Regions from separate parts of the Blautia sp. TF10-30 genome, predicted to be linked through region 1. Evidence: predicted binding sites of a transcription regulator. Region 1 holds the regulator's gene; each other region holds the start of a gene.

The links. The regulator Rex, encoded in region 1, represses fermentation and respiration genes when NADH is low (regulators of the CRP and FNR family bind a similar motif). The targets are predictions, from matches to a motif close to ATTGTTAANTANTTAACAAT.
Region 2: a site for Rex is predicted at 5,105-5,124, ahead of gap (type I glyceraldehyde-3-phosphate dehydrogenase). Genes of this name have one in related genera too.
Region 3: a site for Rex is predicted at 2,902-2,921, ahead of DXD02_RS09615 (iron-sulfur cluster assembly scaffold protein). Genes of this name have one in related genera too.

What each region holds. Positions count from the first base shown of each region.
Region 1 covers NZ_QUKM01000001.1:135,882-142,026, reverse strand. The annotation lists gene DXD02_RS00660 (S8 family peptidase) at 1-158, shown strand, start outside; gene DXD02_RS00655 (NADP-dependent isocitrate dehydrogenase) at 324-1,526, shown strand; gene DXD02_RS00650 (ABC-F family ATP-binding cassette domain-containing protein) at 1,625-3,550, opposite strand; gene DXD02_RS00645 (redox-sensing transcriptional repressor Rex) at 3,705-4,361, shown strand; gene DXD02_RS00640 (bifunctional ADP-dependent NAD(P)H-hydrate dehydratase/NAD(P)H-hydrate epimerase) at 4,451-5,959, shown strand.
Region 2 covers NZ_QUKM01000001.1:402,443-408,587, forward strand. The annotation lists gene DXD02_RS01825 (ATP-binding protein) at 1-237, opposite strand, end outside; gene DXD02_RS01830 (type I restriction endonuclease subunit R, EcoR124 family) at 322-1,602, opposite strand; gene tpiA (triose-phosphate isomerase) at 1,849-2,601, opposite strand; gene DXD02_RS01840 (phosphoglycerate kinase) at 2,637-3,830, opposite strand; gene gap (type I glyceraldehyde-3-phosphate dehydrogenase) at 4,042-5,055, opposite strand; gene DXD02_RS01850 (histidinol-phosphatase HisJ family protein) at 5,319-6,119, opposite strand; gene mnmA (tRNA 2-thiouridine(34) synthase MnmA) at 6,116-6,145, opposite strand, start outside.
Region 3 covers NZ_QUKM01000009.1:27,935-34,079, forward strand. The annotation lists gene asd (aspartate-semialdehyde dehydrogenase) at 1-829, shown strand, start outside; gene DXD02_RS16380 (DUF6783 domain-containing protein) at 896-988, opposite strand; gene DXD02_RS09610 (GGGtGRT protein) at 1,054-2,064, opposite strand; gene DXD02_RS09615 (iron-sulfur cluster assembly scaffold protein) at 2,090-2,782, opposite strand; gene DXD02_RS09620 (acyltransferase) at 3,008-3,673, opposite strand; gene DXD02_RS09625 (DNA topoisomerase) at 3,722-5,824, opposite strand; gene DXD02_RS09630 (formate/nitrite transporter family protein) at 5,821-6,145, opposite strand, start outside.

The DNA of each region.
Region 1 (6,145 bases):
TGTCCGGAGCCGTGGCTTTGGCACTTGAACGGGTTCCGGATCTTACAAATGTCCAGGCGAAAATGCTGCTTTGCGAATCGGCGAGAGACCTTGGCCTTCCGCGCAACCGTCAGGGGCATGGGATGCTTCAAACAGACCGTTTTCTGTCTCTTCTGTGAGACACTGTGCGGCAGCATAAAAAAAGAAAAATGAAGGAAAACACCTCTCATCCTGCAAAAATTGTGTGAATTTATGGGAAAATGCCAAAAAATCAGGCGAATTTTGACTTGACAAGCTATAGGATACTTTATACAATAAACGGGAATAGAAAAAGGAGGCCTACTATGGAAAAAATTCAGATGACCACTCCTCTGGTAGAGATGGATGGAGATGAGATGACCAGAATTCTCTGGAAAATGATCAAAGATGAGCTGCTTCTCCCGTTTATTGACCTGAAAACGGAATATTACGATCTGGGACTGGAACACAGAAACGAGACGAACGATCAGGTAACCGTAGATTCCGCAAACGCTACCAAGAAATACGGTGTAGCAGTCAAATGTGCCACCATTACGCCGAATGCAGCGCGTATGACCGAGTACAATCTGAAAGAAATGTGGAAGAGCCCGAACGGAACGATCCGTGCCATGCTCGACGGAACCGTTTTCCGTACCCCGATTGTCGTAAAAGGCATCGAGCCGTGCGTGCGCAACTGGAAAAAACCGATCACGATTGCCCGTCATGCATACGGAGATGTCTATAAAAATGCAGAAATGCGCATTCCGGGACCGGGAAAAGCAGAGCTGGTTTATACGGCTGAGGACGGCACCGAGACAAGAGAGCTGATCCACAACTTCACCGGCGCCGGTGTCATTCAGGGCATGCACAATCTGGATAACTCCATAGAAAGCTTTGCGAGAAGCTGTTTCGAGTACGCACTGTCCACGAAACAGGATCTGTGGTTTGCAAGCAAGGATACGATTTCCAAGAAGTATGATCACCGCTTCAAGGATATCTTCCAGGAGATCTTCGATGCAGAGTACAAAGAGAAATTTGCAGAAGCAGGCATTACCTACTTCTACACTCTGATCGACGACGCCGTTGCCCGCATCATGAAAGCAGAGGGCGGCTTTATCTGGGCCTGCAAGAACTACGACGGCGATGTCATGAGCGACATGGTATCCTCCGCCTTCGGTTCCCTTGCGATGATGACTTCTGTTCTCGTATCCCCGCACGGATATTACGAGTACGAGGCTGCGCACGGAACCGTACAGCGCCACTATTACCGTCACTTAAAAGGTGAGGAGACATCCACCAACTCCGTGGCCACCATTTTTGCATGGACCGGCGCACTCAGAAAACGCGGGGAAATGGATGGAAACGCAGAACTTTCCGCATTTGCAGACCGTCTGGAAAAAGCAACGATCGCAACGATCGAGAGCGGAAAAATGACAAAAGACCTTGCGCTGATCACCACCATGGAAAATCCGACCGTATTAAACAGCCGTGATTTCATCCTGGCCATCCGCGAGGAGCTGGAGAAATAATTAAACGAAGCAAAAAAGAAAGCCGATCCGGCATTCCCGCAAAAAGGGATGCGCCGGACCGGCTTTTTCTGTTTTGAATTTTCCGGGGAAAACCAGGCCTATTCGGCAAGCTCTTCCCATTTTTCATACAGCTCTTCGAGTTCCGCGGCAATCTCTGCTTTCTCTTTGCTTAATTTCACACACTCTGCCACATTCGTTGCGACTTCCGGTTTCGACATTTCCTCATCAATTTCCGAATCGCGTGTCTCAAGCTCTTCAATTCGTTTCTCCGTCTTTTTCAGCTCGTTTTCTTTCTTGCGGAGACGTGCCTGTTCTTCTTTCTGCGCTTTCCAGTCCAGCTTTGTGGAGGAGGCTTCGGAAGGAGCCGCTGTTTCTTCCGGAGCGGCGGCATCGGCAGCAGGAGCATAGATGCGGGTCAGCTCTTCTTTTTTCTCCAGATAGTAATCGTAATTTCCGATATAGTTGACGAGTGTTTGTCCCGTCAGCTCCAGAATCCGGGTTGCAGTCTGATTGATAAAGTAACGGTCGTGGGAAACGTACAGTACCGTTCCAGTGTAATCCTTCAGCGCGTTTTCCAGAATCTCCTTTGATACGATATCGAGGTGGTTGGTCGGCTCGTCGAGGATCAGGAAGTTGGCGTTCGAGAGCATCAGCTTGGCAAGAGAAATTCGTCCGCGCTCACCGCCGCTCAAGGTATGAATCGGTTGGAAGACATCGTCGTTTGTAAACAGGAAGGCGGCCAGCACATTTCGGATTTCGGTGTTTGTCAGATACGGATACGCGTCGGAAATCTCCTGGAAAATGGTCTTTTCCATGTGGAGCACCTGATGCTCCTGATCGTAGTAACCGATCTGTACACGGCTTCCAAGTGTAAAAGAGCCGGCATCCGGGCGGATGACTTCGTTTAAGATCTTTAAGATCGTCGTTTTTCCCGTTCCGTTGTTTCCGATGATTGCGACGCGCTCCCCGCGCTTGATTTCGAAATTCAGATCCTGGAAAAGCGTCTGTCCCGGGAAGGCTTTGGAGAGGTGCTCGACGGTCAGCACATCGTTTCCGCTTGTGATGCGCGGTTCCAGACGGATCCGCATATCGGAGCGTACTTCGGTCGGCTTTTCCAGCACATCCATTTTGTCCAGCATTTTTTCACGGCTCTCGGCGCGTTTGATGGATTTCTCGCGGTTGAAAGATTTCAGCTTTGCAATGACTTCTTCCTGATGGTGGATTTCCTGCTGCTGGTTGACCCAGGCATGGTAAGCGGCTTCACGGAGCATTGCTTTTTTTTGACTGTAGGCGGTATAGTTTCCCTCAAAAGTTGTTACTTTTTTATTGTCCACTTCAACGACTTTTGTGACAACGCGGTCGAGAAAGTAACGGTCATGGGAGACGATCAGGACGGCTCCGCTGTAATTTAAAAGATACGTTTCGAGCCAGGAGATCGAGTCCATATCGAGGTGGTTGGTCGGCTCGTCGAGCAGAATGATGTCCGGTTTGGTGAGCAGCAGTTTACCAAGTGCCACGCGGGTCTTCTGACCGCCGGAGAGGGAGTCCACCTGTTTTTCAAAATCGCTCTCGGAAAAGCCAAGACCTTTTAAAACACCGACGACTTCACTGCGGTACGCGTATCCGTTTTCCAGTTCAAAGGTATGGGAGAGGCGGGTGTAGGTGGAAAGAAGTTCATCCAGCTCTGCACCGGATTTTGTATTCATATCACTTTCCATCTGACGGAGGCGTTCCTCCATATCGATCAGATTCTGTTTCGCGGTCAGCACTTCCTGGTAAATGGAAAGGTGTCCGGTCAGATCCTGATGCTGGGCGAGATAGCCCATCGTCTTTCCTTTGGAGAGGATGACCTCTCCCTCATCGGCCCTCATTTCGCCGATGATGATTTTTAACAGCGTCGATTTTCCGGCACCGTTGATGCCGACCAGTGCGGTTTTTTCGCGTTCTTCTATATGAAAAGATGCATTTTTGATAATTTCCGTTGTCCCGAATGCTTTCGAGATATTCTGACATGCAAGAATCATGTGGTTCCTCCAGATAACATATTTCTGTATTTTGACATAATACACCATCCTTATTATAGAGAGTAATACACAAAATTTCAAGAAATCTTTGACAATTTTCTATCAACCATATATAATATGAATATATGCAGGTGTAAATAAGGAGGAATTTATCTTGGAAGAAAAAGGAATTTCGCGGGCAGTTATCAAAAGACTTCCTAGATATTATCGTTACCTGGGCGAATTGCTGGAGGACGGAGTAGAACGGATCTCTTCCGGTGAGCTGAGCGAGCGGATGAAAGTGACAGCTTCCCAGATTCGCCAGGATTTAAATAATTTCGGCGGCTTCGGCCAGCAGGGGTATGGTTATAACGTGCGGTATCTGTACAGCGAGATTGGAAAAATTTTAGGTCTGGACAGAGTCCACAATATGATTTTTGTCGGAGCCGGAAATCTGGGACAGGCGCTTGCTAATTATGCGGCCTTTGAAAGAAGCGGATTCAAAACGGTCGGTATTTTTGACGTCAACCCGGTATTAAAAGGAATCTCCGTGCGCGGAATTGAAATCCGCATGGCGGACGAGCTTCCGGAATTTATCAAGGAACACCATGTAGAGATTGCGGCTTTGACACTGCCAAAAGCAAAAGCGGTAGAGATGGCAGAGATTCTCGTGGACAACGGTGTAAAAGCAATCTGGAATTTTGCACATACCGATCTAAACTTAAAACTTCCGAAAGATGTGATCGTCGAGAACGTCCATCTTTCCGAAAGTCTGATGCGTCTCTCCTACAATCTGACCAGATATGAGGCGGAGCATCCAAAGAACAATTAAGAAACCAAAACAAAAGCAGGAGAGTCTTCGGGAAACCGGAGACTTTTTCTGTTCACTTTCCGGATAAGGCAGGAAAAGGAGGAAAAGCGATGAAACGGATTCTTACAGCAGCACAGATGAAGCAGGCAGACCGCAATACGATCGAAACCATGGGGGTACCGTCCCTGGTACTGATGGAGCGCGCAGCGCTGTCCTGCGTGGAGGAGCTTCAAAATGGAACATGGGATACAGGAAAAGTCCTTGCTGTGTGCGGTCCCGGAAATAATGGAGGGGACGGTGCGGCAATTGCACGGATTTTAAAGACGAAAGGGGTGGATGCGGAACTGTTCTGTCTTGGAAATCCGGAAAAATACAGTGAAGGCATGAGAGCACAGAAGAAAATTGCGGAAAATTATGGGGTCCGTGAGGTTAAGAATCCGGATTTCCGGGAATATACTGTTATCATAGATGCCATCTTTGGAATTGGCGTATCCCGTCCGCTGGCAGGGGAGTACCGGAGGGCAGTGGAAGCAATCTGCGCAAGCGGTGTTCCTGTTCTTGCCGTGGACATCCCTTCGGGGATCCACACGGATACCGGAGAGGTCCTTGATGCGGCGGTGAAAGCCAGAGCCACGGTGACATTTGCCTGTGCAAAGCCAGGGCTTCTCTTTGATCCCGGAAAACGATATGCCGGAGAGGTCCTGGTCCGTGATATCGGAATCGGCTTTGATGCAGGAGAAGAGGAGACGCCCTGGTACGGTTCAGTGGAAAAAGAAGATCTGGACCGGTTTCTTACCCGCACGCCGATGGGAAATAAGGGAACCTTCGGAAAGGTGCTGGTACTTGCCGGTTCCGGTGCCATGTGCGGAGCCGCTGTTTTGTGTGCCAGGGCAGTCCTTGCATCCGGTGCCGGCATGGTAAAGGTTGTGACAGAGGAAAGAAACCGTACGCCGCTTTTCTGTGCCCTGCCGGAAGCAATGGCGGATTTCTGGAAGGAGGATGAGCCGCTTCCGGAAGAAGCCCTGCTGCAGGATCTCGCCTGGGCGGACGCTGTTGTTGCGGGACCGGGACTTTCCAAAAGCCGGACGGCAAAAGAACTGCTCGTTTTTACGGTGCAGCACACAGAAGTTCCTCTTGTTCTGGATGCAGATGCGCTGAACCTGATTGCAGAAGATGCAGAGATTCTTTCGGGCTGCCGGGCAGAAAAAATTTTAACGCCTCATGTAGGAGAGCTTGCACGGCTGCTGCACATGACCATTGCAGAATGCCAGCGTGACCCGGCAGGAAGCGCCGGAAGGGCAGCCGAAAAATACCAGGCCTGCTGTGTACGAAAGGATTCCGTAACCGTGACAGCAGAGGAAGGGCGTGAGCAGTATTACATAAACACAAGCGGAAGCAGTGCGCTTGCGACGGCGGGAAGCGGCGATGTGCTCGCGGGAATCACAGGCGCCTTTGCAGCAAAACGTCAGTGTGAAAAAAACGAGAAAAAAATCAGCCTTGCCAAAACAGCGGCACTGGCGGCATATGCGCATGGAAAGGCGGGAGAGGCTGCGGAAGAAAAAAGCAGTGCTTCCTATGTAACAGCATCCGAGATTATCAGAGGATTGCAGTCAATCTGAGCAAAGCAGATCAGAATCACGGGTTCCCAAAAGGACTCCGGGCGGACTTTTTTGAAGCGCCGGATGAAATTTGTGAATACCTCCGGAAAAACAGGCAATATTAAATACATGGAAACGATTTTAAAAGGCGTAAAACGCCGGATCGTTATCGTATGGGAAAGCAAAACGGAAAGAATCGGAGAGTGA
Region 2 (6,145 bases), 270 kb from region 1:
TGTAGGTTCACAACTGTCAGAAATAGCATTCGTAATCGCATCAATCTCCCGAAAAACTTTATCCTCCGGAATGCCAACAACTTCTCTTGTTTTATCGTCAATACCAAATATAATCCTCCCACCTTTTCCGTTAGCGAAAGCAACAACCGTTTTCATATATTTCATGCTCTTGTCTGGACGTTGTACTTTGAATTCAACGTTCTTGGATTCTCCAGCAAGGATTTCTTCTATTGTCATCCGATCACCTCCATGATTAAGTTTTGTCCATGATGACTCTATTATTTTGCTTTTTGCTTCCAATGTGGTTCCATTCATTTATGACTATTTTCCGTATGGTGCTTCAGATTCTGCCGCCATCAACACTGTTTCCTGATCGCTCAGATCGTATGTCACGGCTTTATGCTCTGGCTCATTAAAGGAAGACGAACCACCGATACCGAAATATTTTTCAAAAAACGTTTTCAGTTTTTCAATGACTCTCTGTTTTTTCCTGGCTCTTCCGCCACCACCAAAACGAGAAATTGGCGGCATGATTTTATCTATATCCGTTCCCGCTGTTTTGATCTCTCCGTCCCGAAACGCATTCTCTATGAACTTTCGTGTGTCTTTCGGCTTCAATTTTTCTTCCGTAATAATTACATTAAGATCATAATCGCGCTGTTCCACAACAAATTCATGCCACTCATCCATAACATCGTCCACATCATTGATTCCTGCAATAAAGGTTTCAATAAGCTGTTTCTTGCTGCGCAGCTCCGGGCTGGCATCAATCGCTTTATTGATGGTTATCAGCACTTCCTTATCTTCACAGCGGGTATCATGATACTTCTTTACAAGCATCAGAATATAATCAATGTTGATTTCTACCTGCCGGATCAATTCAATTTCAAACACCACATCATCTGTAATATCCGTACTTTCCCGGCGTTTCCGTTTCCACTCGTCACGCAAATCCTGATAACGTCCAAGGTAGTCTTGCAAATTGCGCTCAGAAATCAGCTCATTCCCCTTAAATTCGTCAAAGGAAAGCAGAAGGTTTCTCATACGAAGAATAGCACCAAACAAAGCAATAAAATCCTTCTGGTTCTGCTCTCCGACAATCTGCGGTTCTGACAGCGGAAACTTATGATTCAATTCCTCCATCAGATCCACATACCCTGGCATTGGCTTACCATCTACGGATTCATATCCGTAATAGTAATCCTTAAAGCTCTGCAGCAAAACAAGGCCCCCGGCATTCTTATCCCCAAACAAGGAAATGGCACTATCTACTCGCTTCTGCAGATTTCTGAAACATACAATATTTCCAAAGGTCTTGATAGAATTCAGAATACGGTTTGTACGGGAAAACGCCTGTATCAGTCCGTGCATTTTCAGATTTTTATCTACCCACAGCGTATTCATAGTCGTCGCATCAAAACCGGTAAGAAACATATTGACTACGATCAGAATGTCCAATTCCTTATTCTTCATGCGAAGCGACACATCTTTATAATAATTCTGGAATTTATCACTTGAGGTATCGTAGTTCGTATGGAACATTTTGTTATAATCCTTGATTACTTCTTCCAGAAACTCTCTGGACGGCTGGTCGACAGATATAAAACAAGCATATCACGAAAACGTGAATTTTTCAATCCGCGCAAAAAATCACTCCGCTTCAAAACACAGAAACGAAGTGATTTCTTTTTGCACAAACTGGCACTCTCTATAGCTAAATCAAGGGTTATATGTTGCATAAAAAACAGCAAAACGCCACCAAACACCTCACCTTCAGCATTTCTGCCGAATTCACCGTGTTTGGTGACGTTTTAGCCCGTTTTATTGATTGATTTCGTACAAAATCAATTATTTATTGTAGTTTACGATAGCTCCGAAATCTGGTTTCAGGGATGCTCCGCCTACCAGACCGCCGTCGATGTTCTCCTGTGCGAACAGTTCCGGTGCAGTTTTTGCGTTTACAGAGCCGCCGTACTGGATACGGATAGCTGCTGCTGTTGCATCATCATAGATTTCAGCGATGCACTCGCGGATGCCTTTGCAAACTTCCTCAGCCTGCTCTGTTGTAGCAGTTTTGCCGGTTCCGATTGCCCAGATTGGCTCGTAAGCGATAACGGCTGTTTTTGCCTGATCTGCTGTTACATTCAGGAATCCAACCTTTACCTGCTGACGGATGAAATCCATCGTTACACCCTGCTCTCTCTGCTCCAGAGTTTCTCCGCAGCACATGATCGGGGTGATGCCGTGCTCGAAAGCTTTCAGCATTTTTTTGTTTACGGTCTCGCTGGTCTCTGCGAAGTATTCTCTTCTCTCAGAGTGGCCAAGTACAACGTATTTCACGCCAGCGTCTGTCAGCATAGCCGGGGAGATTTCGCCTGTGAAAGCACCTTTCTCCTCAAAATACATATTTTCAGCACCAATCTGGATGTTGGAGCCTTTTGCAGCCTCTACAACCGGGATGATATCGATGGCCGGTACGCAGAAAACAACGTCAACGTCGTCATTTGCTACCAGTGGTTTTAATGTATTGACTAATTCTACTGCCTCGCTCGGAGTCATGTTCATTTTCCAGTTTCCGGCGATAATTTTCTTTCTTGCCATGATCGTTTGATCTCCTTAGTTTTGAATATAAATTCTTATTTGTCGTTTGCTGCTGCAACGCCCGGCAGTTCTTTTCCTTCCAGGAACTCCAGGGAAGCGCCGCCGCCAGTGGAGATATGAGTCATCTTATCGCCATATCCAAGCTGGTTTACAGCTGCTGCGGAATCTCCGCCGCCGATGATCGTAACTGCATCTGTTTCAGCCAGTGCTGCTGCAACTGCTTTGGTTCCTGCTGCAAAATTCGGCATCTCGAAGCATCCCATCGGTCCGTTCCATACAACGGTTTTAGCAGTTTTAACAGCATCAGCGAACAGTTTTGCAGTTTCCGGTCCGATATCCAGACCTTCCCAGCCATCCGGAATCTGTCCGGCCGGAACAACCTGTGTATTTGCGTCGTTTGAGAATGCATCTGCAACAACGTTGTCTACCGGAAGAAGCAGTTTCACGCCTTTTGCTGCTGCTTTTTCTTTCATTTTGTTTGCATAATCCAGATAATCCATCTCAAGCAGAGAATCACCAACGGTGCCGCCTGCTGCTTTTGCGAAGGTATAAGCCATACCACCGCCGATGATCAGGACATCAACTTTATCGATCAGGTTGTCGATAACAGAAATCTTGCTGGATACTTTGGATCCACCAAGGATGGCAACAAACGGACGCTCCGGATTGTTGACAGCATTTCCAAGGAATGCGATCTCTTTCTCCATCAGGTAACCAACAACAGCAGTGTCAACATATTTGGTAACACCAACATTGGAGCAATGAGCACGGTGTGCGGTTCCGAATGCATCGTTTACGAATACGTCACACAGGGAAGCCAGTTCTTTGCTGAACTCCTCACCGTTTTTGGTCTCTTCTGCACGGTAACGGGTGTTCTCCAGAAGGATTACATCTCCGTCTTTCATAGCCTCAACAGCTGCTTTTGCGTTCGGTCCTACAACCTCAGGATCTGCTGCAAATTTAACTTCCTGTCCAAGAAGCTCGGAAAGGCGAACTGCAACCGGTGCAAGAGAAAGCTCTGGTTTTGGTTCTCCTTTCGGTTTTCCAAGATGAGAGCAGAGAATTACTTTTCCGCCGTCAGCGATCAGTTTTTTGATCGTTGGAAGAGCTGCTACCAGACGGTTCTCATCTGTGATTTTTCCATCGATCAGCGGAACGTTGAAGTCACATCTTACAAGGACTCTTTTTCCTTTTACGTTGATATCATCTACGGTTTTTTTGTTTAACATGGGCGTTTCCCTCCATATATCCAACTGCAGCTGCCGCCTCCACCTTTTTGTTTTACGGGATCGCGGTCTTTTTCTCCTGCAGTTTATAATTTTTGCACACGGAAAATGGCTGTTTTTATGCCGTATTTTTCCGTCGCATTCGCAAAAAGGGCCCGGTCCTTAACAGACCGGACCCTTTGGGCTCTGAAATTTTGCCGTTCAGTTTGTTAAATTATGCTAACTCGCTGAAGTATTTGATGGTACGAACCATCTGGCTTGTGTAGGAGTTCTCGTTATCATACCAAGAAACAACCTGTACCTCTGTTGTTCCGTTGTCCAGCGGAAGAACCATGGTCTGAGTTGCATCGAACAGAGAACCATATCTCATACCAACGATGTCGCTGGATACGATTTCATCTGTGTTGTATCCGAAGGACTCGGTTGCAGATGCTTTCATTTTTGCGTTGATCTCATCAACAGTTACAGTTCCTTCTACAACTGCTGTAAGGATTGTGGTAGAACCGGTTGGGGTTGGAACACGCTGTGCAGAACCGATCAGTTTGCCGTTCAGTTCCGGAATAACAAGGCCGATTGCTTTTGCAGCACCGGTGCTGTTTGGAACGATGTTAACTGCAGCTGCACGGGATCTTCTCAGATCGCCTTTTCTCTGCGGTCCGTCCAGAGTCATCTGATCTCCAGTGTAAGCATGGATAGTAACCATGATACCGGATTTGATCGGAGCCAGTTCGTTCAGAGCTTTTGCCATAGGTGCAAGGCAGTTTGTGGTGCAGGATGCAGCGGAGATGATGTTATCGTCTGCTGTCAGGGTCTCATGGTTTACATTGTAAACGATGGTCGGAAGGTCGTTACCAGCCGGAGCGGAGATAACTACTTTACGGGCGCCTGCATTGATGTGTGCCTGAGCTTTTGCTTTGGAGGTGTAGAATCCGGAGCACTCCAGAACTACGTCTACGCCAAGCTCTCCCCATGGGCAGTTGTTAGCATCCGGGAAAGCATAGATTTTGATGTTTTTGCCATCTACTGTGATGGAATCTTCATCGGATGTTACGGTATCAGCCAGAGCATATTTTCCCTGAGAAGAGTCATATTTTAACAGATGAGCTAACATCTTCGGGGATGTTAAATCGTTGATTGCTACTACTTCATAACCTTCTGCTCCAAACATCTGTCTGAATGCAAGACGTCCGATACGGCCAAAACCATTGATTGCTACTTTTACTGCCATGATTTTCAATTCCTCCTAAAAAGTGAATTTTAATTTTGAGTCTCTGTACTTTGTTAAAGAAACATCAACCTTATCTGTATAATACCTAATTTCGTCGGAAAATTCAAGTTCTATTTTCAAGAAAATACGAAATTATTTCTAAAATTTGTGAAGAAGCCGGATGCCAATCCGTATTTCTGCAAAATTTCGAAAGATCCGTCTATTGCAGAAAGAGCCGGAATCCAGCCTTTCTGGGGCTTTTTCCGGCTTTTCCTGCGCGTTTTCTATTGGATCGGCAGATATTCCGGCTTCTTCTCTTTAAACCGCACGTAGTACCGGAATCCAGCTTCCTGCGCGATGGCTGCCGCGTCCGCGAAATGAAACGCTATATGTTCCGGTTTGTGGGCATCGGCACCGAAGGTGATCTTTTCGCCGCCCAGTTCCCGGTATCTTCTGATGACATCCGGCGTCGGATTCGGCACGCCAAGGCCTGCCTTGTAGCCGCCGGTGTTGATTTCCAGCGCGATATCGTACTGAATCAGCTCTTTTAAAATGGTATCGATCTCGTCCGCAAATGCGCGGTAGCTGTAATCTTTTCCCTTTTCTCTGCAGTAGCGTACCACATAATCCAGATGACCAAGCGTCTGGAAATTGTGGAAGAACCGGATATTTTCTGCTGTAGCCCGAAAATACGCCCGGTACAGCTCTTCTGCTGTCCAGTCCGGGAAAGCATCCTCATAATAGGGGTCTTTTCCGTCAATGACATGCATGGAGCCGATCACATAGTCGAACGGCCACGCATTTACATACTCTTCCATCCGTTCTTTTAAGTGGAGCTGCAGTCCCAGTTCCACGCCGAATCGGATATCGATTCTGTCGCGGTATTTTTCCTGCAGTTCCCGGATTTTTGCCGCATATGCCGGTGTATCGAGCTGGAACTCGCCGGTACTGTAATCCATATCGTAGTGATCCGTCAGGCAGATTGCCGGAAGTCCCAGCTCGACTGCCCGTTTTACCATCTCTTCTGTTGGTGCTTCGCTGTCACTTGAAAAGAAACTGTGCATATGACAGTCCGCTATTTTCATCTTTCGGCCTCCGTAATCGTTCCGCC
Region 3 (6,145 bases), on a different contig from region 1:
TTCCGCTGTTGATATGTCGAAAGATGAGATCAAAGCGATTGAAGAAGCATATGCAAAGACCGAGACACCGGTTGTTTCCAACAACAGCGCACACCGCTGGACACCGGATGTGCCGATGGTAGTGCCGGAAATCAACCCGGAACATTTCGATGTCATCGAGTTCCAGAAAAAACGTCTGGGCACCAAGAGAGGATTTATTGCGGTAAAACCGAACTGCTCCATCCAGAGTTATGCGCCGGTTTTAACTGCATGGAAAGAGTTTGAGCCGTATGAGGTTGTTGCAACCACATATCAGGCAATTTCCGGAGCAGGAAAAACCTTCAAAGACTGGCCGGAGATGGAAGGCAACATCATCCCGTTCATCGGCGGAGAAGAAGAGAAGAGCGAGCAGGAGCCGCTTCGTATCTGGGGTAAAATTGAAAACGGCGTGATCGTAAAAGCAACTGAGCCGAAGATCACCTGTCAGTGTATCCGTGTTCCGGTATTAAACGGACACACCGCAGCTGTTTTCGTAAAATTCCGCAAGAAACCGACGAAAGAGCAGCTGATCGAAAAACTGGAGAACTTCAAAGGCCTTCCGCAGGAGCTGAATCTGCCAAGCGCACCGAAACAGTTCATCCGTTACATGACAGAAGATAACCGTCCGCAGGTAACACTGGATGTCAACTACGAGAACGGTATGGGAATCAACGTAGGCCGTTTAAGAGAGGATTCCATCTACGACTGGAAATTCGTAGGTCTGTCCCACAACACGGTCCGCGGCGCAGCAGGCGGAGCAGTACTTTGTGCAGAGACACTGGTTGCAAAGAAGTTTATCGCTGCAAAATAATGCTTAGAATGATATAAAAAACGCCTCTGAAACGTTTTGGATTCAGAGGCGTTTTTTGTGCATGGATCAAAATAACATAGCATGTGTTTGAAACATCGTTCCTGCAATCTGCACGCCCAATTTTGCAGGGTATCGAAAGCAGCAAAAAAGAAGCGCCATACGGAAAATCCCGCGGCGCTTCTTTTATGCTCAAATAATTCTATTTACGCAAGTATTGGATAACTTTAGAATTTGCCAGCTTTTGCTGCCTCTTCAACAGCTACAGCAACAGCAACAGTCATACCAACCATCGGGTTGTTTCCTGCGCCGATCAGACCCATCATCTCTACGTGAGCCGGTACAGAAGAAGAACCTGCAAACTGAGCGTCAGAATGCATACGTCCCATTGTATCGGTCATACCGTAGGAAGCAGGACCTGCTGCCATGTTGTCCGGGTGAAGAGTACGTCCTGTACCACCGCCGGAAGCAACGGAGAAGTATTTTTTACCAGCTTCGATACGCTCTTTTTTGTAGGTACCTGCAACTGGATGCTGGAAACGAGTCGGGTTGGTGGAGTTTCCGGTGATGGAAACGTCAACGTTCTCTTTCCACATGATAGCAACGCCTTCACGAACGTCGTTAGCGCCGTAGCAGTTAACTTTCGCACGCGGTCCATCGGAGTATGCTTTTCTGAATACTTCTTTCAGTTCTCCGGTGTAGTAGTCATACTCAGTCTCTACATAAGTAAAGCCGTTGATACGAGCGATGATCTGAGCAGCGTCTTTTCCAAGACCGTTCAGGATAACACGCAGAGGTTTCTGACGTACTTTGTTTGCTTTTTCAGCGATACCGATAGCACCCTCAGCAGCTGCGAAGGACTCATGTCCAGCCAGGAATGCGAAGCACTCGGTATCCTCTTCCAGAAGCATTTTACCAAGGTTACCATGGCCAAGACCAACTTTACGCTGATCTGCTACAGAACCCGGGATACAGAAGGACTGAAGTCCCTCACCGATTGCTGCAGCAGCTTCAGAAGCTTTGCGGCATCCTTTTTTGATTGCGATTGCTGCGCCTACAGTGTAAGCCCATTTTGCATTCTCGAAGCAGATTGGCTGAATGCCTTCGATCATTTTGTATACATCAAGGCCAGCAGCTTTTGTAACTTCTGCAGCTTCTTCGATGGAGTTGATTCCGTACTCAGCAAGCTTAGCCAGAATCTGTTTCTCTCTTCTTTCATATGATTCAAATAAAGCCATTTTCCTATCCTCCTAAATTATCTGATTACTCTTTTCTCGGGTCAACGATCTTAACAGCATCAGCAACACGTCCGTACTGTCCGCTTGCTTTTTCGAAAGCTGTGTTTGCATCATCGCCGGCTTTGATGAAGTCCATCATCTTTCCGAAGTTGATGAATTTGTAACCGATAATCTCATCATCTGCATCCAGAGCGATACCTGTTACATAACCGTCGGTCATCTCCAGGTAACGAGGTCCTTTTGCAAGAGTTCCGTACATGGTACCAACCTGGGAACGAAGTCCTTTACCAAGGTCTTCCAGGCCTGCGCCTACAACCAGTCCGTCCTCGGAGAATGCACTCTGGCTTCTTCCGTAAACGATCTGCAGGAAGAGCTCTCTCATAGCAGTATTGATAGCATCACACACAAGGTCAGTATTCAGTGCCTCAAGGATGGTAAGTCCTGGCAGAATCTCAGATGCCATAGCTGCAGAATGAGTCATTCCTGAACATCCGATGGTCTCAACGAGAGCTTCCTGGATAACGCCCTCTTTTACGTTCAGAGTCAGTTTGCAGGTACCCTGCTGCGGTGCGCACCAGCCAATACCGTGAGTGAATCCGGAAATGTCTTTGATTTCTTTTGCTTTTACCCATTTTGCTTCCTCCGGAATCGGAGCTGCACCGTGATGCACGCCCTGGGCAACCGGACACATCATTTCTACTTCGTGTGAATAAGTCATTGTTAAACTCCTTTCAAATATGTACTTATTTGAGCTTTTGTCTTTCGAACGGACTGTTTCCAGCCTGTTCACAGACCTATGGTTATTGTCTCACAAAATTGGTCATTCGTCCAGCATATTTTGATAAAAAATTGCAAAGACCACCGGAAAACGATAAAATTTCCGGCGGTCTTTTAAATCAATCGGTTTGGTTTTCTCTCGATAAAAGAGAATTTTTTTTAATTATCAGATTTTTTTGACAATTTCTTTCGCATTCTTAAAAATATGACCTGACGGGATCACACCGCGAACACAGGAGAGTGGATAAATGTTGGAATTTCTTCCGACAACCGTTCCCGGGTTCAATACGCTGTTACAGCCGACCTCAACTTCATCGCCGAGCATCGCACCGAATTTTTTCAGTCCGGTTTCGATCTGTTCATCTGCGCCTTTGACAACAACGAGCTTCTTATCGGATTTTACATTGGAAGTAATGGAACCGGCACCCATATGGGCTTTGTATCCAAGAACAGAGTCGCCGACATAGTTGTAATGCGGAACCTGTACTTTATTAAAGAGAATGACATTTTTCAGTTCGGTGGAGTTTCCAACGACAGCGCCTTCGCCGACGATGGCGTTTCCGCGGATAAAGGCACACTGACGGATCTCAGCGCCTTTTCCAATGATGCATGGGCCGTTAATGGAAGCGGTCGGTGCGATCACGGCATCTTTTGCGATCCAGACATTTTCGCCGCGTTTTTCGTATTCTGCCGGATCGAGTGTTTCGCCGAGTTCAAGAATAAAATCTTTAATGAGCGGAAGCACTTCCCATGGATACGTTTTGCCTTCAAAGATTTTTGCGGCAATGGTCTGGGTTAAATCATAAAGTTCAGAAATGGTTGCATCTTTCATGCGTGATTCATCCTTTCTTGTTTTAGTTCCTGTTTATCTTACCACATTTCAGGAGTTCTGTGCGCCTTTTTTTCTGGCGGTGGAATAGGACTTTGCAGAGGAGTCTTCTGCAGCGGTACGTTTCCCGGTACGGGAGCGCGTGGAAGAGGCTTTTCTGTAATACGGCGCGGACGCATCAAAGCTGCTCTTTAGCTGGAACTGATTCCGCAGCTGCTTCACATTTACCGTGTGGCGTGTCACAAAGTTTTCCAGTTTTCCCATATATTCCTCGGAGGTAATGGAGCCTTCCGCTACATAGGTAAGTCCCTTTTCCCAGCTTGCCGTCAGCTCCGGATTCAGAAGCGGGCGGATCGACTGGTGTACGACGTCGTAGATCATTTCGCCAAGCTGTGTCGGGGTGATAACCTGCGTCTTTTTGTTCAGAGCAAGATATTTGATAAAGACAAGCTTTTTCAGAATCTCAGCACGCGTCGCACTCGTTCCGATGCCGCTTCCCTTAATCTGTTCGCGCAGCTCCTCGTCTTCAATGAGCTGTCCGGCATTTTCCATTGCAAGGATCATCGAACCGGAGGTGTAGCGTTTTGGCGGAGAGGTTTCTCCTTCCTTGATAGAAAGGCCGAGAAGATTCAGCTCGCTGCCTTTCTGCAGCTGGGACAGCGCTGCAAGAAAAGAGGGATCGCAAGTCGTCTCGTCCTCCTTTCTGCCCTCGTCGTCCTCCTCTTTCTTACGGAAGAAAGAATACTGCATGGCTTTTAAATAGCCCTCCTGCACGAGAACGCGGAAGTTGGAGAAAAACTGCTCGCCGCCGATTTCGGTGACAAGAGCAACTTTCTGATAGACTGCCGGCGGATAGAAGATACCGAGAAAACGGCGGACAATTGTCTCATAAACTTTTGCGGAGAGTTCCGAGAGGTTCCGCAGATTGTTAAGGCCCTGTCCGGTCGGAATGATCGCATAGTGATCGGTAATCTGTTTATCGTTTGTATAGCGGGTGGAACCAATCTTTTTCCAGCTTTCACCCTGCAAAATTTCATTTGCAAGGCCGCTGCAGATACCGTACTGCTGCAGGCCGCGCAGGTTTTTGCTGATTTCCCTGGCAACGGCAGAAGAAAGCACACGGGCATCGGTTCGCGGATAGGTAACCAGCTTTTTCTCGTAAAGCTCCTGAACAACTTTCAGCGTTTCATCCGGACTGATTTTGAAAAAGCGGGCACAGTCGTTTTGCAGCTCCGCAAGGTTGTAAAGCAGTGGCGCATTTTTATTTTCCTTTTTTCGCTCCATTTTCAGGACATGCGGGATCAGAGGATTCTGCATGCTTAATTCCTCAATCAGTTTCTGTGCGTCCTCTTTTTTCTGGAAGCCGTTCTCCTTATAGAGAAGCGGAGAGTTGAAGTAGCGACTGCCTTTTACGGCGCGCCATTCCCCCTCAAAATTGCGTCCATTTAAGGAAAGACCGGCGATGACACGGTAGAATGGTGTTTTCACAAAGCTACGGATTTCGCGCTCCCGGCGTACGACCATGCCGAGCACACATGTCATAACACGGCCGACGGAAATAGACTGATATTTAGTGCCGAGATACGATGCGACAGCGCTTCCGTATTTGAGCGAGAGAAGACGGGAAAAGTTAATGCCCATCAGGTAATCTTCTTTGGCGCGGAGATAAGCGGATGCCGAAAGATTGTCGTATTCACTTTCGTCCTTCGCTTCGCGGATACCGCGCAGGATTTCTTCTTCTGTCTGCGAGTCGATCCAGACACGCTTCTGTTTCTTGTCTTTGATACCGGCCATCTGCGCGACGAGACGATAGATGTATTCTCCCTCACGCCCGGAGTCGGTACAGACATAAATGGTTTCAATATCCTCCCGGTGGAGCAGGTTACTCACAATGGTGAACTGCTTTTTTACTTCCGGGATAATTTCATATTTGAAGTTTTCAGGCAAAAAAGGCAGGGTCTCGAGACTCCACCTTTTTAACGCAGGATCATATTTTTCCGGATAGCTCATCGTAACCAGGTGACCGACGCACCAGGTTACGACGGACTGATCCGACTCTAAGTATCCATCCCTGCGCTGCATATTCTGTTTTAACGCTTTTGCGAACTCCTGAGCAACGCTCGGTTTTTCCGCAATGTATAAAGATTTTGTCATTTATCTGCACTCATCATTCGAAGCGGCCAGGCAAGGAGCACACCGCCTCCTATTGCGTTTCCTATAGTTACAATGACCATGCTTTTCAATGCGGCAGTCAGAGAAATGCCGCCTGGGACCAGAAGTGCAGCGGTAACAAAGGTGGCCATATTGGCAACGCAGTGTTCAAAACCGGCAACAACGAATCCGGTGATGCAAAGTATAATCATGAAAAATTTGGCAACTTCATTTTTGCATTTCATGCCGCAGGCAACGGCAAGGCAGACGAAGAAGTTGCAGAGAATGGCACGGAAAAACATTTCTCCGGCAGGAATGGAAAGT